Botrimarina mediterranea: one gene and its partner. The protein of the gene in region 2 interacts with the protein of the main gene of each other region in a pairwise test. Links are inferred from orthologs where the notes say so. Each region holds a gene or a part of one and is shown on either strand. Other genes may lie near its edges.

Region 1 (10,603 bases), 4.0 Mb from region 2 along the record:
AAGTATCCGGCAGACACCGACAGGTTCTGTGTGACATAGCCCGTGAGGCCCGCCTCGATCTCCGTTACCGGAATGACCTCGGTGGTCGTGATCGACGTGTCGGTGAAAGTCGTGCCCGACACGCCATGCTCGACATCGCCTAACAGCAGCGAGATGTCGCCACGGAGGTAGGCGCTGAGCACGCCGGTGCGGCCGAAGTAGCGACGACCCGTCAGGCCGAAGCGGAGGCCGGCGCCGTCGAAGTTGACGGTGCTCTCCGCGAACCGGTTGGGAACGTTGCTGGTCGAAGCGCGGGTCGTGCCGTAAGCGAGCGAGCTATCGACACTGGCGAAACGGACGCCGCCGCTCCAGGTAATGTCCCACGCCGCACACGGCTGGCAACAAGGGTCGCAGCAGTCGCCGCAGTCGCCGCAGCCGCTTTGCAGCGGGCATCCCAGCGGAATCGTCTTGGAGAAGCCAATGTCGTAGTTGTCGACGTTCACCTTGGCCCGTCCGTACACTACGTCGCCGTCGCCGAGGGCGAGCTCATACGGCGCGTAGTAGATCGTATCGGTATTGTCATTCGGGTTTGGGGGCGACGTGAATCCGCCGTCGCTATTGAAGTTGGTGTAGGTGAAGCGAACCTCGCCACCGCAATTGCAGAGGCGATAGCCACCAAACACGCGGTAAGAGCTGCCGTAGTCCATGTCGAACTGGTGAAACGTCTCCAGGTCGTTCGCCAGGCTGTACTCCCGATAGGCGGTTGCTTCGGAAAACGTGCCCCGCACACTGAGCCACTCGGCCCCCACGAAGACCTGACCACCGCCGCCAACGCCACTGCCGCAATAGCCCAGGTCGCACGTCCCGCATTCGTCGCCGATCGGGCCGCAATCGCAGCTGGCCTGCTGCACCGCGTTGGCCAACGCCATGTCGCTATCGAACTTGGCGGCTACGGCGCCCTTGTCGATCGACTGTGCCGAAACTCCGCCCACGAAGCCGGCGGCTAGCAGGAGCGCGCACGCTCCGCGCATGAGAATCGTCATCGGTTATCCCCCCCGGGTGTTTTGTCGTTTGGCGACGTCTCGGCTGGCGGCGCCGCTGGCCTTCATCAAGCCAGGGCGGCCGCATTGAGGGACGTTACACAACGTCCCCACTAGGGCCCGAGCCCGCAGGATCGCCAACTCCTTCCCAAGAATCGGAATCGGCGCAACGCGTCTTGCGTGCATTTCGAGATTTACCGGCGCAATCGCTCGTGCTGGAACAATCGGCCCAACCGGACCCGCCACGGGTGGAGCAAGCAAGCGTCATGCGTAACGAGTCGAGAGGACGCGTCCACCCCGCGGTTTCGCCCGATCCGTGACGCGAGGCCCCGGAGTGAGGCTCGCTCTAGGGGCAACTCCGAGGGCTAACGCTCAGACGTTCTACGGCTGTGGGCCTTGAGTGGGTTGGGTCGGCGAGACCAACCGCGCCGCCCCCCCCCTCATGGGTGGCATCGCCAGGAAGGCCCCTAGCAGGCCGCCTACGGCGTCTAACGCCCCAGCCGACAAAACCCCGAGGAGGGCGCCAAGGGGCGTCTACTGGCCCTCTCCGTGGCTGTAAACGCATGTCCATGACCACGCCGGGCTGCCTTGCCGGAAGACGACTCCTCAGCCCCTCTGAAGGTGTATAGAAGTCTCCCTCGTTGCTGATCCCCCTCCGGAAACGAAAGAAGCCCTCTCCCCAAGCGAATGGGAGAGGGCTTCGAAGGTCGCTCGGGGCAATCGCTCCGTCCTTTGAACGGCAGCCCCAGGGGGTCGTCGTGCTAGAGGCGCCCAAGCCACGGCACGACAACTGAAAGCGAATCGGACGGGCTAGGCCTTGCGGCGAGCGACAACCGTCGCGGTCGCCAACGCCGCCAGCATGCCGGCGGTCGGTTCGGGGATCTCGGGGAAGCCCACCGGCACGTCCGGAAAGACGTCGATCGGCTGCATCACCGAATAGGGACGCGGCGTCGTTAGAAACCCAGTCGTCGCGTCCGACATCGAATAATTCGGGAGCGTCGTCGAGGTAGTCTGACTGGTTCCCACGTAGCTCATCTTGATCACCGAGTTGCCGGTCGTGTCGGCGCCGCCGTTGGGCGTAAAGAAGACCGAGGGGTAATCAGCGAACAACTTCATGCCACCGACATCGGTGTCGCGATCGATATCGACCTGGAATCGCACCACCTCGCCCGGTTGCAGGCCGCCGCGGGCGCTGAAGTCCACGAGCAGCGTGTCACCGCCGTCTTCGATCCCTGTGGCGAACTCGATGTCCGGCGTTGAAAAGCCCGTCAGCGCGTACTCGCCGTTGGCCGTGAACGGATAGGAGTTAGTCTCTTCCTTCCGGAAAAAGACGTTCGAGAAACCGTAGTTCTCATCACCGATCGACATGCGGAACGTCTCTACCGCAAACGGGGCATTGGAGTCGTTCTTCAACTCGATAAACGGCATGTTGTACTCGTAGACCTGTGTGGCCCAGCCGGTCCACAGCGCAGTCATCTTGTCGTTCATACCCATCGGGTTAGCGAGGACCGTCTCCAGGCTGCTGAAGTTGATCGTCGTCTGGGCAGCAGCCGGCGCGGTGATCGCCACGAGGGCGAGCAGGCCGGGTAATAGTAGGAAGGGTTTCATCGGTGGGCGCCTCAAGTTGGCCCGTGCCGGCTCAGCCAGCGTCGGGCGGGTGGGTTTCAACGGAGCGAAATCTTCTCGGAGGGGCGTTGGTGAGCGTCGTTCTGCGTAGCGCGGGCGGTTCACCGGAGAACGGACAAGGGGCATTCCCCAAAGCCGCGGGTGGGTTGCCGGCAGAAGGCCTGGCTGCAGAAGAGTCCGGCGGGAGGAGACGCTGGCGCCACGGAGGCGAGAGGTCTCAGCCGCTTCGCGTCGAGCGCATCGCAACCCCCTTCGGGCTTGCCACAGCGCGCATCGCGAGCGGGTTATCGCGGCCGAGTCGAACGGTCGCGGGGCCGGTCTGGCTAGCTGAATCCGCGCGATCGATGTCGCACGAGATAACTGGAAGGCTTCGACCCAAGAGCCCGTTAGAGACGGGCAAGAAGGGCTGTTCGCCATCCACAGAATGCCAGAGGCCGCACGACGGATCGCTCCGCCGCCGCCGGATTGACACTCACGAGGACGACTCCCAGCTTAGGGTGAAAACGGGTCACAGACGCTGTGCAAAACACAACGCCAGCCAGTTCAGAATAGACGTCCGGAAGGCCGTGTCAACGACTTTTCACGCCCGTTTCCGTGAAGGGCGGACTATTTAGGCGGCCAGCCGCATTCCTGGCAGATTTGACGGATTCGAGTGACAGATCATCGCCAATCCAGCCCTAAGTCCAGCCCCACCGCCGAATGGGTTAGCGCCCCGACGCTGATCCGATCGACGCCGGTTGCAGCGATGGCGCCGATCGTGTCGAGCCGCACCCCGCCGGAGGCCTCAAGCACAACGCCCGGCGCCTCCGCCGCGCGGATGGCGACCGCCTCACGCAGTTGGTCTAGCGACATGTTGTCGAGCAGCACCACGTCGGGCCCGGCCGGCAGCACGTTGCGTAACTGCTCCAGCGAATCGACCTCGACCTCGATCACCCGCCCCGGCTGCTTATCCCGCGCCCGACCGACCGCGTCGGCAGGGGTCATACCGGCCTCGTCGGCTAGTGCGAGGTGGTTGTCCTTGATCATCACCGCGTCGTAGAGCCCCGTGCGGTGGTTCACGCCGCCGCCGCAGTGCACGGCAAACTTGTCCAACAGCCGCCAGCCCGGCATGGTCTTGCGCGTGTCATAGACCTTCGCCGCCGACACGCCGACCGCATCGACGTGCCGCCGAGTCAGCGTCGCGACGCCGCACAATCGACTCATCAAGTTGAGCGTCACGCGCTCGCACCGCAGCAAGTCACGGGCGCTGCCTTCGAGCTTGCCGACGACCGTTCCGCGCTCCAGCGCGTCGCCATCATCGGCCGCGGGAAACCACGACGCGTCGGCGCCCGCTTCTTCAAGCACTAGCGCCGGCAGCCGCACGCCGGCTGCAACGCCCGCCTCTCGCGACACGATCGCCGCTTCGCCCCGCCGTTCGGCGCCGACCACCGCGAGACTCGTGATGTCCCCCGCGTCGCCCAGGTCTTCGCGCAACGCCATCCGGACCAGCTCGCGGCAATCGCGAACAAGGCTGACGTCCCATTCAACGGTTCGAAACTTCGCAGCCATCTCTTCGCCTCAAGGAGAAAGAACCACAGATGAACACGGATAAACACCTCCTACATTCTCATCGGTGTTTATCCGTGTTCATCTGTGGTTCCCCTTATAACCCAAGGAGTTGCTCGAACTCTTCTTCCGTCACAACCTTCACGCCGAGCTTCGCGGCTTTGTCGAGTTTACTGCCCGCTTTCTCGCCGGCGACCAAGTAGTCGGTCGAGCCGCTGATGCTGCTGGCCGCTTTGCCGCCGGCTTTGGCGATGAGGTCGTGGGCTTCGTTGCGGCTGTGGCGTTGGAGAGTTCCTGTTACCACGAGAGTCTTACCTAACAGCGGGCCGCTGCCAGCCGCTTGCGGCTTAGCGTCCTCGCTAAGTTTGACGCCTTCGTTGCGCAGGTCCTCGATGATGGCTTGGCCCGACTCGCTGTGCAGGTAGTCGTGAAGCGATTTGGCGATCTCGGGTCCGATGCCCGACTCGGCGCCGTTGATCTTGAAGTTCTCGATTTCCGCGACGCTCGCCGCCGTCAGCGCGTCGATCGATCCGTAGTACTCCGCAAGGATGCGTGAACCGCTCGAACCGACGTGGCGGATCGCCAACGCCGCCAGGACGCGCGTCAAGCCGCGGTCCTTCGCCGCTTCGATGCCGGCGAGCAGGTTATCGACCTTCTTGGCGCCCATGCGTTCGAGCGCCAGCAGCTCGTCACGCTTCGTGTGCAATCGAAAGAGGTCGCCGTAGGTGTGGACGAGGCCGGCGTCGAGGAGTTGCTCAACGACCTTCTCGCCGAGCCCCTCAATGTCCATCTGCCCGCGACCGGCGAAGTGGATGAGGCGTTCTTTGAGCTGCCCCGGGCACTCGGCGTTGGGGCAGTAGCGGCCCGATTCGTCAAGCTCTGATAGCGGCGGCGGCTCGGCGATCGTCTCCGGCTCGCGATCCTCTTTTGCGGCGAGTTGCTTCTCGCGCTCGACGCGTTTGGCCCACTGGGCGATGTCGTTTTGCCGCCGCTGGTCGTACTCCATCTCCAAGGTGTGGCCGCAGATCGGGCAGCTCGTCGGCAACTCAACCGGCTCGTTGCGATCCGCGCGCTCTGGGTCGAGCACACGCACCACTTGCGGGATAATCTCCCCCGCCTTTTCGATGATCACGGTGTCGCCAATCCGGACGTCCTTGCGCCGCAGCTCGCCGACGTTGTGTAGCGTCGCGTGCTGCACCGTCGTGCCGGCGACGAAGACCGGCGTCATCTTCGCCCGCGGTGTGAGCTTGCCGGTCTTGCCCATCTGCCACTCGATCTCCAGCAGCTCGGTGGCCGCTTGCTCGGTGGCGTATTTGTAAGCGAGGCGCCATCGTGGGAACTTGCTCGTGTAGCCGAGCCGCTCTTGCAGTGCGAATTGATTCACCGTGACGACAACGCCATCGACGTTGTACGGTAGGAGGTCCTTCTCCTTCTCGAACCAATCGACATAGCCGACGACCTCTTTGATTGTGCCGAATTGCTTCGACAGCGGGCTCGTGATCAACCCGAGCTTCTGCGCGGCGGCAACCAGTTCGACGTGCGAAGCGATGTTTACGTCTTCCGACAGCTCACCGTAACCGTGCAGCACGAACCGCAGGCCACGGCGTTCGACGTTCTTGGGGTCGAGTTGCTTAAGCGTCCCCGCCGTGGCGTTGCGTGGATTGACGAACAGCTCCTTGTCTTCCGCGGCGAGCTCGCGGTTGATGCGGTCGAACTCCTCACGCGGCATGTAGACCTCGCCACGCACTTCAAGAACTTCGGGCGCGTCGCCTTCGAGCACCAGCGGCACGCTGCGTAGTGTCCGCAAGTTGTGCGTGATGTCGTCACCGCGATAGCCATCGCCACGCGTAAGGCCCTGCACGAGCACGCCGCGTTCGTAGCGCAAGCTCGCCGCCACGCCGTCGACCTTGGGTTCGGCGACGTAGCCGCCCGGCAACGGATAGCCCTCGGCCGCCGCCGCGGCGAGGCGGTCGGCTCGCTGTTGTTGCAGCGCTGTCCGGTCGCTCGCTAGCGCCTCACGGCTCTGCTTCGACTCCGCGTCGCGTTTGCCTTTGAGATCGGCGTCGCGTTCGTCGAGTTCCTTCAGCCGCTCATTGATCTGTTGAAGCTCCGGGTCGAGCGCCTCGAAGCAGCGCTGCGCCCAACGCGTCAGCTCTTCCTCATCATACGAGTTATCGATCGAGTACATCCGCCGCGCGTGGGCGACCGTTTTGAAGCCAGCGATCGGATCGCCGCCAACACGCTGCGTCGGGCTGTCAGCCGTGAGCAGCTCTGGATGCTCTGCTTCCAGTGCGCGCAGTCGCTCCAGCAACGCGTCGTACTCACGGTCCGAAATGCTCGGCGCCGCCTCGACGTAATAACGCCGATCGTGCTCACGAATGATCTGCCGGAGGCGTTGAATCTCTTCCACTTCTTTTTAAGCCGCAGATGAACGCGGATAGACGCAGATGTTTGTAAGCGCTTCGAACCTGCCCCGCCAAACCGCATCCGCGTTTATCCGCGTCCATCTGCGGCTAAAAAACAGCGGCGGTGGCGGGCCGCTTGGCTGCGGGGTATCGTACGGGACTCCCCCGAGGACAGCCACGCCCGCTATGCCCGTCTCTCCAGAATCCGGCGCCCCCGAAACTGCCGAAGCGGCTGCCCCCCTCGACGTGGACAACGCCGTGATCCGCGTCCAGGGCGCCCGCACGCACAACCTGAAGGACGTCGATCTCGACCTCCCGCGGAACGCCCTGATCGTCTTCTGCGGCGCCTCGGGGAGCGGCAAGACCTCGATGGCGATCGACACCCTCTACGCCGAGGGTCAGCGCCGCTACATCGAGAGCTTCAGCGCGTACACGCGGCAGTTCCTCGAACAGCTCGACAAGCCCGACTGCGAACGGATCGACGGCCTGCCGCCGGCGATCGCGGTGACTCGCTCCAGCGGCTCGCGCTCGAACCGAGCGACGGTCGCGACGGCGACCGAGGTGGCCGACCACTTGCGGGTCCTCTTCGCCCGCATCGGCGAGATCGTCTGCCCGGATTGCAAGCAGGTCGTTCGTCGAGACACGGTCGATTCGATCGTCGACGCGCTCGGCGGCCTCGCCGAGGGCCAGAAGGCGATGCTCGGCTTCGAGGCAAAGCTCGATGACCAACCCGCCGCGCGCGTCGCCGACCTCGTCGAAGCGGGCTACGTCCGCGCACTGGTGGGCGACGAGGTGGTGTCGCTCGCCGACCTTGCGCACAGCGAATCAATTCCCGAGAAGCTGACGGTTGTCGTCGATCGCTTTGTTGGCGGACGCGTTGACGCGGATCGTTTGGCGGAATCGATCGAGACGGCGATTGCTGGCGGGGATGGAGCGTGTGTCGTGATCACTCCGACGACTAACGTCGCCGGCTCGCCTACGTCCTCTAGCCTCCAGCCTCTAGCCTCTAGCCTCTCCTTCGACACCCGTCTCCGCTGCAACGGCTGCGCCCGCGAATTCGCGCCGCCCGAACCGCCACTGTTCAACTTCAACAGCCCCCTCGGCGCGTGCCCCGCCTGCGAGGGTTTTGGCAGCGTCGTCGAGACGGACATGGACCTCGTGGTCCCTGACAAATCGCTCTCGCTCCGCCAAGGCGCCGTCGCGCCGTGGCGGACACCGGCTTATGCACATGAACTCGAAGAGTTGATTACGCTCGCGCCCGATTATGGCATCGATGTTGATGCCCCCTATTCGACGCTGCCCCCCGAAGTCATCCGCATGATTGTCGAGGGCGTCCCCGAGCGTAACTTCGGCGGGCTCAACGGTTTCATCCAGTGGCTCGAACGCCGCAAGTACAAGATGCACCTGCGGGTGTTCCTCAGCCGTTGGCGATCGTACCTGCCGTGTCCCGAGTGCGGGGGCGACCGGCTGAAGTCCGAGGCCCTCGCGGTGAGGGTTGGAGGGAAAAACTTTGCCGACATCTGCCGGCTCGAGGTGCGCGAAGCAACGGCGTGGTTTGACCAACTTGTCCCCCTCCCTTTTAGGGAGGGGCTAGGGGAGGATCTGAAGTCTCCAGCGGAGGGAGCGTTATCTAGCCCATCTCGCGTCAACGCGGAGAAGTCACAATCAGAGTCCACTCATGATGAACGCGTACCCCCTCCCCCCGTTTCATCTAAGAACGGGCCTTTCTCCAAAGGGAATGGGGATACGACGGCGCTCACCGCGTCGCAAGCCGAAATCGCTCGCGCTGTCCTCATCGACGTCACTTCACGGTTGCGTTACCTCGAAGAAGTCGGCGTCGGCTACCTGACGCTCGACCGCACGCTGCGGACGCTCAGTACGGGCGAAGCGCAGCGTGTCGCGATGACGACGACGCTCGGTTCCAACCTCGTCGATATGCTCTACGTGCTCGACGAACCCTCGACCGGGCTGCATCCAGTTGATGTGGCGCCGCTAGTCAGCGCGCTGAAACGGCTGCGGGACCGCGGCAACACGGTGCTGGTCGTCGAGCATGAAGAAGAAGCGATCCGCGCAGCGGACCATGCCGTCGAGTTCGGGCCGCTTGCCGGCATCGAAGGGGGCGAGATCGTCTTCCACGGACCGCCCGATAGACTCGCTGACGAGAAGCAGAGCCGCACGGGCGATTGGCTCTCGGGGCGGCGGATGGTCTATCGCACCGCCGAGAATCGCCGGCCACCCGAGCAAGGCAAACTGACGCTTCTCGGCGCGTCGGGATCCAATCTCGTTGGCGCGAGGGGCGCTGGCCTCGACGTCGAGTTCCCGCTCGGCGTGCTGACCGTCGTCACCGGCGTCAGCGGCGCCGGCAAGAGCAGCCTCGTACGTCGCACGTTGTTTCCGGCCCTCGAATCGCGTTTACACGACGGCGCCAACATCACCGAGGCAAAGCACGAGGCCGACCAGCCGCTGCCTTACACCGACCTCTTAGGTTGGAAGCAGCTCGACGACGTGGTGTTCGTCGATCAGTCGCCGATCAGCCGATCGCCGCGGTCCAATCCGGTAACCTACGTGAAGGCGATGGACCCGATCCGGGCGTTGTTCGCCGAACTGCCCGACGCCAAGGCCCGCGGCTACACGGCGAGCCACTTCAGCTTCAATGTCGATGGCGGCCGCTGCGAGGCGTGCCAGGGCGCCGGCTACGTCGAAGTCGATATGCAGTTCCTCGCCGACGTGACGATGCGTTGCCACGAGTGCGAGGGCCGCCGGTTCCGCGACGAGGTGCTCGAAGTGCACTACCGCGATCGAGACATCTCCGAAGTGCTAGAGATGACCGTCCACGAGGCGATCCGCTTCTTCCGCGGCGAGACGAAGGTCCAGCAGCGGCTGCGGCCGCTCGTGGACGTGGGCCTCGATTATCTCAAACTCGGCCAGCCGGCGAGCACGCTATCAGGAGGCGAAGCGCAGCGCCTTAAACTAGCGGGCAGGCTAGCGACGAAGACAGCGGGCCGCACGTTGTTCCTCCTCGACGAGCCGACAACGGGTTTGCATTTTTCCGACGTCGAGCAGCTCGTCGATTGCTTCAACGCGCTGGTGGACGTGGGCCATTCGCTCGTGGTCATTGAGCACAATGTGCCGATGATGATGGCGGCCGACTGGATCGTCGATCTCGGCCCCGGCGCCGCGGCAGAGGGCGGTTGCGTCGTCGCACAGGGAACTCCTGAAACCGTCGCGAAGTGCGCCGAGTCGGCGACGGGACGTGTGCTCGCGGCAGCGCTGGCGCGTCGCGACGCGGCGATGGCGGCGTTGGAGGCGGAAGAAGCAGATGAAGAAGAGGACGATCCATCGTAGCGCACTCCCGGCGCTGGCGCTTAGGGCTCCCACCGACGAGTTGCTGAACCAATCTTAGATCGGGAGCCCTAAGCGCCAGCGCCGGGAGTGAACCCACAACACGCCATGCCCGCCGATCCCTTCACCCGCTACGCGAAACAAACCCGCTTCGCCCCCTTGGGGGACGCGGGCCAAGCGAAGCTCGCGTCGAGTCACGCCCTTATCTGCGGCTGCGGCGCGCTGGGATCGGTGATCGCCGGCACCCTCGCCCGCGCCGGCGTTGGCAAACTCACGATCGTCGATCGCGATTTTCTCGAAGTCTCCAACCTCCAGCGGCAGGTTCTCTACAACGAGAACGATGTCGCCTCGGGATTGCCCAAGGCGATCGCGGCGGCGAATCACCTCCGCGTCGTTAACTCGACCATCGATATCGAACCGGTCGTCGCCGATGTGACGGCCGCGAACCTGCCGTACCTTGCCGCGGGCTGTGACCTCGTGCTTGACGGCACGGACAACTTCGAGACGCGGCTGCTCCTGAACGACTACTCCGTGCGCGAGGGCGTGCCGTGGGTCTACGGCGGCGTCATCGGCGCCGAGGGACGCGTCATGCCGATTGTCCCCGGCGAGACCGCGTGCTTGGCGTGCCTCATTGCCGAGCCCCCGGCCGCCGGCGAAGCAGAGACG
Region 2 (10,957 bases):
CGGATCGCGAAGCCGGCGATGGACCAAAGGCGGGACACGGGACCAACACTGTCGCACGCAGCGAACGATCCGTCCAGCTTCCGCGGCCCGAATAATCCGCGAGCCGGGAGCCTCAGCGGATCACGTCCGCGAACGCCTTCTCCGTCGCCGCCAGCGCCTTGGCGCCATGCTCGCCGCCGATCACGACGCTGACGCGCACCTCGCTGGTGCCGATCATCTCGACGTTGATCCCCGCGGCGCTCAGCGCCCGGAAGATGCGCGTCCCGACGCCCGTGTGGCTGCGGACGCCGACGCCCGTCACCGACAGGATCGCAACGCCCGGGTCGAGGCTCACCTCGCCGCCGATCTTCTCCGCGACCTCGGCGACGATATCCGCGGCGGCCTTGGCGTCTTTCTGCGGCACCGTGATGCCGACGCTCGTGAGGCCGTCTTCACCGATCGACTGCACGATCAGGTCCACCATCACGTCCCGCGCGGCGATCGCCTCGAAGATCTGCGCCGCGACGCCCGGCGTGTCGGGCACACTCCGTAGCGAGAGCAACGCCTGCGATTCGTCGATCTCACAACCGTCGATCCGCAGCTCTTCCATCGCTTGCAGCCTCGCGATCACCGCCTCGGCGTCGGCGGCTTTCGCCTCCTTCGCGGCGGCGAGCGAGTCCTCGATCGTCGCGGGGCTCGACGGCGTCTTGCCGAGCTCGAACTCGCGGTGCACCACACGCAACGCCTCTTGCCCCTGCTCGCGCGCCACGAGGCACGAAACCTTGATCGTGCTGGTCGAGATCGCATGAATGTTGATGCCCGCGTCGGCTAGCGCGCGGAACATCCGCCGCGCGACGCCGGGCTGGCTCGCCATCCCGAGACCGACGACCGAGACCTTCGACACCGGCTCACCAACACGGACCTCACGGGCTCCAACCGCCGCGGCAGCCTCTCTGGCCGCCTTCTTCGCGGCGTTCAGCTCCGTGTCGAGCACCGTGAACGAGATGTTCGCCCGCCCATCGGCGCCGCGGCTCTGCACGATCATGTCGACCGACAGGTTCGCCGCCGACAACGACTCCAGCAGCGCCAAGCTCACGCCCGGCTTATCCGGCACGCCGGCGATCGTCAGCTGCGCCTCGTTCTTCGTTAACGCCGCGCCGCTCACCGCGCGGTCGGCCGCCTCGCTCAGCGGACCGATGATCGTGCCCGGCACGTCGGTGAAGACGCCCGAGTTGCGCACGTGGATCGGCACGTTGAACTTCTTGCCGAACTCAATCGACCGGCTGTGCATCACGCCCGCGCCGAGGCTTGCCAGCTCCAGAATCTCGTCGTGCGACACGCAGTCCATCTTCCGCGCGGCCGGCTCGATCCGTGGGTCGGTCGTGAACACGCCGTCCACGTCGGTGTAGATCTCGCACATGTCGGCGCCGAGCACCGCCGCCAGCGCCACCGCAGTCGTATCGCTGCCGCCGCGGCCGAGGGTCGTGATATTGAGGTTCTCGTCGATTCCCTGGAACCCCGCGGCGATCACAATGCGGCCAGCATCGAGGTGCGCGCGAATGCGATCTGCCCCGATCGAACGGATCCGCGCCTTGCCGTGCGCGCTGTCGGTGCGGATCTCCATCTGCGCCCCGGTAAGGCTCACCGCCTGCCCACCCAGATCATGAATCGCCATCGCCATCAGCGCCACCGACACCTGCTCGCCCGTCGAGAGCAGCATGTCCATCTCCCGCGCCGGCGCGTCTTCACAAACCTGCGCGGCGAGATCGACAAGGATGTCCGTCTGATGCCCCATGGCCGACACGACCATGACCACCTGCGCCCCCTGCTGCTGCGCGCGGAGCGCCCGACGAGCGGCGGCACGGATCTTCTCGGCATCGGCAACACTGGTGCCGCCAAACTTCTGAACGATAAGTGACATAGGGGAACCGCCAAGTCGCCAAGAGCGCCAAGGATCGCCAAGGAAAGTTAGGTAAGTACGATTCTCTTGAAGCCGTCTTTAAGTAACGGCACGTTGAAGTTGATCAGCAGACCCAGCTCAAGACTGGTCGCACGAAGGTAATTGAGGACTTGAGCATGATGGATCGCATGAAGCAAATCGACGGACTTCAATTCCACGACAACAAGACCACCAATCAAGAAATCAAGCCTCGCATCGCCGACCGGCACTCCCTTGTAAGTAAGAGCAACGGGATGTTGTCGGGCGAATTCGATTCCTCGCGCGGATAGCTCGACTTCCAAAGCTCTTTCATATACCGATTCCAAGAATCCAGCACCAAGGACGCGATGGACTTCAAGAGCAGACTCCCAAATCTGCTTCGCCAGTCGATCGGCGGCTTCACTAGGCTCATGCACTCTTGGCGTTCCTTGGCGCTCCTGGCGTCTTGGCGGTTCAGCTTCCTTTGATAAACCAGCGCATCGCATCCCAACCATTCGGGAACGCCAACTCGGACGCCGCCGCCACTTTGTCGTCGTAAGACGCAGCCCCGTCGGCCTCGATCCCTTCGCCCGCCAAGCACACGGGCACGTCGCCGTGGGTGTGCTTCTTGGTGCTGAGAAACGTCGGGTGGTCGGGGCTGATCATCATGCGCCACGGCTCGCCGCGTTTCTCTAGCGCCTCGACCAGCGGGCCGACGATGTGGCGGTCGATCTCTTCGATCGCCTTCACCTTCTCGTCGGCCCGGCCTTCGTGCGACGCCTCGTCCGGCGCCTCGACGTGGACGCAGACCATATCGTACTTGCCGAGCGCGTCGATCGCGTAGCGGCCCTTGGCCGCGTAGTCGGTGTCGAGATACCCCGTGGCGCCGGGGACTTCGATCCGGTCCCAACCCACCAGCGCCGCGATGCCGCGCAGCAGGTCCACCGCCGTAATCATCGCCCCCTTCGGCCCGAACTTCTCAGCGAACGGCTGCAATGTGGGGGCCCCGCCCTGCCCCCACAGCCAGACGCTGGTCGCCGGCTTGTGTCCCTCGGCGACGCGTTTCTTATTGACGGAATGGTCAGCGAAAATCCGCTCCGAAGCCTCCATCAAATCCACCAGCACCCCGCCGCCGGGGCCCTTCGGGTGGGCGTCGTGGATCACCAAGTCGGTCCAATCGTGCGGCGCCTGAGTGCGGGTGTCGTTTGAGAACGGCGCCGCCAGCTTGTCGCCACGCCAGATCAAGAGGTTGCGGTAACTAACGCCCGGGACGAACTCCAAGGCGCCCCGCCATTTCGGATCGCTAGCGACCTCGTCCTGCAACGTCTTCAGCAGCGCCGCCGACTCCTCCGAAGTGATATGGTCCGCCGTGAAGTCCACCATCACCGGACCGTCGCCATGATCCTCGACGGTGACCGTGTTGCAACGAACCGCCCAATCCCCTTCGCCCAGCTCGATCCCCTGCGCAGCCGCCTCCATCGGCGCCCGGCCGGTAAAGTGCGCGAACGGGTCGTAGCCGAGCAGCGAAAGATTCCCAATCTCACTCCCCGCCGGCAGCGACTTAGGCGTATGGCAAGCCCGCGCGACAACGCCCCGCTTCGCGAGCGCGACCATGTGCGGTGTCGCAGCCGCCTCCAGCGGCGTCTTACCACCGAGCGAACCCTGCGCCTCATCGGCGGCGCCGTCGGGGATGACGATTACGTATTTCATAAGGATTTATTCACCACAAAGGAACCAAGGAACGAAGGGTGCTACCGCACCACTCGTTTGATTCCATCTTTGAAATGCGGGACGTTGAAGTTGAGTAAGAGGCCGAGGCGGCAATTGGTCAGCTTGAGGTAGGTAAACAGTTGGGCTTCGTGGATGGGAGCGAGTTGTTCCACTGCTTTGAGTTCGACGATGACTCGTTTGTCAATGAACAAGTCCATCCGTAGCCCAGCGTCGATGATCTCGCCGTCGTACTCGATCGCGAGCAGCGGCTGACGCTCAAAAGGAACTCCACTCTTCGTCAATTCCTTATCAAGGCAGTGCTCATAGATCGACTCGAGCAAACCAGGGCCAAGCTTCGAGTGAACACGAAAGGCCGCGTCCAGCACTACCCGAGCAAGTGCCTCGTCCCTTTCAGCGATCGGCTCAAACCTGCCCACAAAACCCTTCCCGTTGATCCGTCCTTCGTTCCTTAGTTCCTTTGTGGTTAATTCTCTTGCGAACTAACCAACAACGCGCAGCCGTACCGGCCCCGCCGCGACGGGTTTCAGCTTGCCGATCGCTTCGCAAGCCCGCGACACGGCGCCCTCGGTCGTCTCGTGCGTCATCAGCACCAGCGGCACCGTCGCCGCTTCGCTTGCTTGTTGCTGGAAGCTGGCGATTGAGATCCCCTCGGCCGCCAGCGCCGCGGCGATCTGCGCGAGGACGCCCGGCTCGTCCGCCGCTTCGACACGCAGGTAGAACTTCGCCAGCGCCTCGGCCGGGTCGGCCACCGGCGTGCGGTCGGACTCGGCGCTCCACAACTTGAGCGTCTGGAACGTCAGCCGCGTGCGGCCGACGGCCGTGTCGATCAGGTCCGCGACGACTGCGGAGGCGGTTGGCATCTGCCCCGCGCCTGGCCCCTGTAAGAACAGCTCGCCCACCGCGTCGGCTGTGATTCGCACCGCGTTCATCGGCCCCGACACGTCCGCCATCGGGTTGCCGTTTTTCACCAGCGTCGGGCCGACCGAGAGTTGCAAACCCTTCGCCGTAAGCTCCGCAACGCCCAGCAGCTTGATCGTATATCCCAGCTCCTGGGCCATCTTCACGTCGGCGAGGTCGAGCGTGTCGATCCCGGTGCGCGGGATCGCACGCCAGTCGGGCCGCGCGCCGAACGCCAGGTGTGCGAGGATCGCCAGCTTCTGCGCCGTGTCGGTCCCATCGACGTCCATCGCCGGGTCGGCCTCGGCGTAACCGAGCCGCTGCGCCTCGGCGAGCACGTCGGCGTACGGCGCGCCCTCGCGATGCATTTTCGAGAGGATGAAGTTGCAGGTGCCGTTGAGGATGCCGGTGAGCGACTCGACCTGGTTGGCCGACAGACATTGGCTGAGGTTGGCGATGATCGGGATGCCGCCGGCGACCGCCGCTTCGAAAGCAATCGTCCGCCCCGCCGCCCGCGCCGCGTCGAACAGCTCGGGCCCATGGGCCGCGATCAGCGCCTTATTCGCCGTCACGACGTCCTTGCCCGAATTAAGCAAAGCGAGCACCACCTCGCGGGCGCGCTCGACGCCCCCCATCAGCTCGGCGACGACGTCGATCGACGGATCGGCCACGACCGCGTCGATGTCGTCCGTCAGCACTCCGTCGGGGACGTCACAGCCCCGGGGCTTCTTGGGGTCGCGGACCGCCGCCTTCTCGAGCCACAGCACCCGTCCCGCTTGCCGAGCGGTCCGGTCTCCATGGTCCAAGAGAATCTGAGCGACGCCCGACCCAACCGTGCCGAGTCCGATGAGGCCAATCTTGGTCTTTTCCACAACAGCGTCGATGGGGCGGGGGTCGTAAAAGACCGGTGTCCGGGGCTAGAAACCAGACCCGACAGTAGAAGCACGCTGCGCCCGAAGGTCAACGGACGGCGAGGTTTGCGCTCGCGTAGAGTAGAATAGAATCGTGAACAGGGAATCCCGACCGACCTTACTTCACCTGCGGATGGCGTCGAGCAAGTACTGCAGCGGCGCAACAAGCAGCTAGGACGCCACTAGTGGGCTCCGGCACGGCTATATAAATGCCGCCGCTATAATAGTTGTCGTAGAACTGATCCGGCAGGTCCTCGCTAAACACCGTCCGCTTGAAGTCGCCAGTCGTGGCGTCGAACTCAAGCAGGCTGGCGGTCGTGAACGGCCCGTACGGCCCATTTGCGCCGCCGTGAACCGCGCGTAGCACAACGATATTGCCTCTACCGTCCTCGAACGCCCCAGTAAAGAGGCTTCCGACGGGACTTCCAGATGACGTCAAGTCCACCTTTTCCAGCAATGATTGTCGGGGCAGCGCAATCGCAGTCGCTGGAACGACGAAACTACCCTGCATCGGGCTTCGGAATGCGCTAACATCAACCGAATAGCTATAGCGATCGTTCGGCTGACTGGTAAGAGGATTCGTGTTCTCAAACGTTACAGCAACCTCGCCCGACGGCAAAAGTTCGGGCGTGAAGAAATCCAACGGTGACATCTGAGAATCTGATATATAAGGCAGGACGGAAACGACGGAAGGTCCTCCGCTGAAATCTTTCGCGAATCTCATTAGAGCAGCCCTCGACTCGACGTACGTCGATGCATTCGGTGTGCCACTGAAGAGGTCGGCGTATCCTACCCCATAGAGATAGCCATCGGGGTGGAACAGCACCTCCCCCGCGAGTCTCGCCGTCGTTTCAAATCCATCTGGGGTGAGACTGCAGCCTTGACTCCCGCAGCGCGACTCGTAGGGGCCGTATCCTGACGACCAGAAAGACTTTCCCTCAGGGGTGGCTGGCTGGTTGCCATAGAGCGGCAATCCTGAGAAAGCGTCGAAACCGTAGAGGCTATGGCTACCCAGGTCATGCGTAACGACCATCAACTTGGCGATCGGCGCCAGCGACAACGACACCATCGCTTCACCGAGGACGGGCGTTGCATCGTTTGGGGTTGGATTAGGGCTCGGGTTTCTCGACGATCCGTATTCGATCAGACGTACCCCGTCATCGCTGTACCGTACCGCGCTGGTTCGGGTGTTGAGGATGTAGTCCGCGAGGCAGGTACTGCTCGTCGCGAGGACGGATAGCAAGGCAGTGCTCGCTGCGAGGCGTCTCATCGGCGGGCTCGGATCAAGTTGAACGAAAGTAGTCAGAAGCAAACGTCACGAAGACGAGCGAGGGGCGATCCCCGAGAAATCGACTCGAAGTGTACACCCACAGAGCCTCTAAAGTCAAAGTTTGCAGTGGTTTGCGCTCAGCGCGCCCGGCGATAGAATCGCAAGACTTCGGCGAGCCGGCGACGCGAGTCGTCGGAGCTGCGGCTGGTACCCACTTCACTCCAACGACTCGCGTCGCCGGCTCGCCATCGCTCTACTCTCCGCCTTCGCCCTCCCGCCTTCCCCCTTCGACCGCTCGATGCCCCGCTACAACCCCGCCACCATCGAGCCCAAGTGGCAAGCCTTCTGGGAAGCCGACAACACCTTCAGCGCGCCGCGGTTGCCGGACGATCCGCAGAAGAAACTCTACGCGCTCGACATGTTCCCTTACCCGTCGGGCGACGGGCTGCACGTTGGGCACCCGGAGGGGTACACCGCCACCGACATCGTCTGCCGCGCGCGACGGATGCAGGGGTACTCGGTCGTCCACCCGATGGGCTTCGACGCCTTCGGCCTCCCCGCCGAGGAGCACGCCATCAAGACGGGCGAGCACCCGCGCGTGCAGACCGAGAAAAACATCGCGACGTTCCGCCGCCAGTTAAAGATGCTCGGCTTTAGCTACGACTGGGACCGTGAGATCGCGACGACCGATGTCGAGTACGTCCGCTGGACGCAGTGGATCTTCCTGAAGCTCTACGACACTTGGTTCGATCGTGAACAGCAGAAGGGCCGGCCGATCGCCGAGCTGGAGATTCCCGAAGACGTGCAGGCGATGGGCGAGGACTTCGCGCGCCGCTGGGTCGATGAGCGCCGGCTGGCGTACCAAAGCTCGGCGCCAGTGAACTGGTGCCCCGCGCTCGGCACGGTGCTCGCCAACGAAGAAGTGATCGACGGCAAGAGCGAACGCGGCGGCCACCCCGTCGAACGCCGCCCGCTACGCCAATGGATGCTCCGTATCACGTCGTACGCCGACCGCTTGTCGGCGGGGCTCGAAAAGCTCGATTGGCCCGAGGGCGTCAAAGCACTGCAGCGGAATTGGATTGGGCGGAGCACGGGCGCGGAAGTTGATTTCCGAATCGCGCAAACAAACTCAACATCGCAATTAGCCCCCGGCCGTTTATCGATTGAATCGGCACCGGGGGCTAAATCTGATGGCGAGGTCAAATGGGGCGATAAGCCTGCCGACGGCGTCCTCCGCGTCTACACAACCCGCCCCGACACGCTCTTCGGCGCGACGTACATGGTCATCGCGCCCGAACACCCGTACGTCGAGCGTTTGACCACACCCGACCAAGCGGCCGCGGTGAAGGCCTACGTCGAAGCAGCGTCCTTCAAGAGTGACCTCGACCGCACCGAGCTGGCGAAAGACAAGACGGGCGTCTTCACCGGCTCGTACGCGATCAACCCAGTAAACGGTGAGCAGATCCCAATCTGGATCGCCGACTACGTGCTCATCAGCTACGGCACCGGCGCGATCATGGCGGTCCCGGCGCACGACGAGCGCGACTTTGAGTTCGCGAAGAAGTTCAGCCTGCCGATCAAAGCGGTCGTCGATCCAGGCAGCGACCTAACTCAAAAGTCCATCCAAGTCACAGGTAAAACAAACTTTCCTTTACAGACCGCAAGTGGCGGCCAGGTTCAAATCCATCCCAATCGAGTTAGCGTCACAGAAACTAGGACAAGCAGGAAAGCGGTCCTCAGAGGAGAATTTGTCTATGCAGGCGAAGGCGTAGCGATCAACTCCGGTGAATTCGACGGCACGCCAACCGCCGAGTTCAAAACTAAGATCACCGCTTGGCTGACCGAAAAGGGCGTCGGCAAAGAAGCGGTCAACTACAAGCTCCGCGACTGGCTCTTCAGCCGCCAACGCTTCTGGGGCGAGCCGTTCCCGATCGCCCACGAACTCGACACCGACGGCAAACCCACCGGCCTCATCCGCACCGTCGCCGAGTCGGACCTCCCGGTCGATCTGCCGCACCTCGAAGACTTCAAGCCACACGGCCGCCCCGAGCCGCCGCTCGATAAAGCTCCCGCGGAATGGCTCTACCCCGTCATTGACGGTGTTAAGTGCAAGCGCGAGAGCAACACCATGCCGCAGTGGGCCGGCAGTTGCTGGTACTACTTGCGCTTCCTCGACCCGAAGAACAGCGACTCGCCGATCGACCCCGAGATCGAGAAGGCGTGGATGCCGGTGGACCTCTACATCGGCGGCGCCGAGCACGCCGTGCTGCACCTGCTCTACTCGCGGTTCTGGCACATGGTGCTCTTCGACCGCGGCGTCGTCAGCACGCCCGAGCCGTTCCAGAAGCTCGTCAACCAAGGGATGATCCTCGGCGAGAACGGCGAGAAGATGTCGAAGAGCCGCGGCAACGTCGTCAACCCGGACGAAGTCGTCCGCGAGTACGGCGCCGACGCGCTCCGGCTCTACGAGATGTTCATGGGCCCGCTGCCCGACTCGAAGCCGTGGAACATGGAAGGGGTCGCCGGCGTGCGGAACTTCCTCGGCCGCGTCTGGCGGCTGATGATCGACGACCGGTCCGAAGAGATGACGCTCGCCGCCGAAGTGTCCAACGCCGAGCCCACCGCCGAGCAGCTCCGCGTCACGCACGCCACGATCAAGGCCGTCACCGAAGACATCGACAAGCTGTCGTTCAATACGGCGATCGCGCGGATGATGGAGTTCGTCAACTTCTTCACCAAGGAGACGTCCCGCCCCAGGGCATGCCTCGAGCCCCTGGTGCTCATCCTGTCGCCCTTCGCGCCGCACTTGAGTGAAGAGCTGTGGTCGGCTCTGGGACACGCTCAGACGCTCGCCTACGAGCCCTGGCCGGCCTTCGACGAAACCCACCTGGCGACCGACACGGTGGAGATCGTCGTCCAAATCAGCGGCAAAGTCCGCGGCAAAGTGAGCGTCCCCACCGGCGCCGACCAAGCTGCGATCCTGGCCGCCGTCAAAGCCGACCCCAAAATTGGCGAGCAACTTGCCGGGAAACAAATCGTCAAAGAGATTGTCGTCCCGGGTAAGCTGGTTAACCTCGTCGTGAAGGGGTGAGAAACCGCCAAGACGCCAGGAGCGCCAGGATCGCCAAGAGCTGACAACACGCTGTCGATTTTTCCTGAACGGGAACCGTTCTGTAGGAGGCGTCTCCGACGCCGATTACGCGCACCATGCCGCATCGATCCCAACCCGCCGGAAGACTCTCCAAACTCCGCGAAGGTAGAGTTTCCCAAGCCTGGGAATGCTACATGGTCACCAAGGTCTTCAAGGACCGGCAGCGGCTAGGGTCGGATTCCGCCAATGCGAAGATCCTCCTTGGCAGCCTAAATCATCTCCGGGCAACTGATCGGATTAAGCTCTTCGCGTTTTGCCTGATGCCCGACCACCTTCATGTGGCTTTCTGCTTACTGCCGGGCGAGGAGTTGTCGGAGGTGGTTCGAAGCTTCTCAAAGTTCACCGCCCTTCAAATCAATCGACACCGTTCGAAATCGGGAAGTGTTTGGCAGGAAGGCTTCCACGACCGGCATTGTCGCGACCGCGATGAACTCGTATCGCTTTGCGAGTATATTGAGCACAATCCGGTCCGCGCTGGGCTTGCTGACGTGGCGTCTGACTGGGAATTCTCCTCGGCGTCGCTTCTCGGCAACGGCATGCTCGATCGAGAATGGTGGCCGTAATCGGCGTCGGAGACGCCTCCTACAGATGTTGATAACGTACCTCAGATAAAAATCCTCCCTGGCGATCCTTGGCGCTCCTGGCGTCCTGGCGGTTCCAACTATGAAAAACGTCGTCGCGGTGATTCTTGGTGGTGGGCGTGGCACTCGGCTGTTGCCGCTCACGGGGTATCGGTCCAAGCCCGCTGTCCCGCTGGCGGGCAAGTACCGGCTCATCGACATCCCGATTTCGAACTGCATCAACTCGGGCATCAACCACTCGTACGTGCTCACGCAGTTCCTCTCGGTGAGCCTGCACCAGCACATCCGCGGCACGTACCGCTTCGACGCCTTCACCGGCGGCTTCGTCGAGATCCTCGCTGCGCAGCAGACGATCGACGACAACGCCAACATGGACTGGTACCAGGGCACCGCCGACGCGGTCCGCAAGAACCTGCTCTACATCCTCGAGGCGGGCTTCGATTACGTCCTCATCCTGTCGGGCGACCAGCTCTACCGGATGGACTTCCAGCGGATGCTCGACGATCACCAGCGTTCCAA

The links.
Region 1: the proteins of Spa11_RS03725 (region 2) and ligA interact in binary tests that used the Escherichia coli proteins (3 or more experiments, as listed by UniProt). The link is inferred for Botrimarina mediterranea from one-to-one orthologs.

The regions. Positions count from the first base shown.
Region 1 is NZ_CP036349.1:4,929,488-4,940,090, forward strand. What follows is about bases 3,945-6,910. They hold ligA (NAD-dependent DNA ligase LigA), read right to left. Parts: upstream 6,601-6,910; coding sequence 4,288-6,600; downstream 3,945-4,287. Other genes in these bases: nadC (carboxylating nicotinate-nucleotide diphosphorylase), read right to left, coding at 3,945-4,193; uvrA (excinuclease ABC subunit UvrA), read left to right, coding at 6,782-6,910. Outside these bases: Spa11_RS18970 (Lpg1974 family pore-forming outer membrane protein), read right to left, coding at 1-1,022; Spa11_RS18975 (hypothetical protein), read right to left, coding at 1,830-2,627; more of nadC, read right to left, coding at 3,306-3,944; more of uvrA, read left to right, coding at 6,911-9,940; Spa11_RS18995 (ThiF family adenylyltransferase), read left to right, coding at 10,046-10,603. UniProt on the Escherichia coli protein: DNA ligase that catalyzes the formation of phosphodiester linkages between 5'-phosphoryl and 3'-hydroxyl groups in double-stranded DNA using NAD as a coenzyme and as the energy source for the reaction.
Region 2 is NZ_CP036349.1:939,178-950,134, reverse strand. What follows is about bases 6,678-9,997. They hold Spa11_RS03725 (leucine--tRNA ligase), read left to right. Parts: upstream 6,678-7,004; coding sequence 7,005-9,797; downstream 9,798-9,997. Other genes in these bases: Spa11_RS03720 (REP-associated tyrosine transposase), read left to right, coding at 9,914-9,997; Spa11_RS03730 (hypothetical protein), read right to left, coding at 6,678-6,679. Outside these bases: Spa11_RS03760 (hypothetical protein), read right to left, coding at 1-38; Spa11_RS03755 (aspartate kinase), read right to left, coding at 113-1,900; Spa11_RS03750 (GxxExxY protein), read right to left, coding at 1,948-2,334; Spa11_RS03745 (cofactor-independent phosphoglycerate mutase), read right to left, coding at 2,372-3,607; Spa11_RS03740 (GxxExxY protein), read right to left, coding at 3,649-3,993; Spa11_RS03735 (homoserine dehydrogenase), read right to left, coding at 4,108-5,397; more of Spa11_RS03730, read right to left, coding at 5,555-6,677; more of Spa11_RS03720, read left to right, coding at 9,998-10,420; Spa11_RS03715 (glucose-1-phosphate adenylyltransferase), read left to right, coding at 10,521-10,957.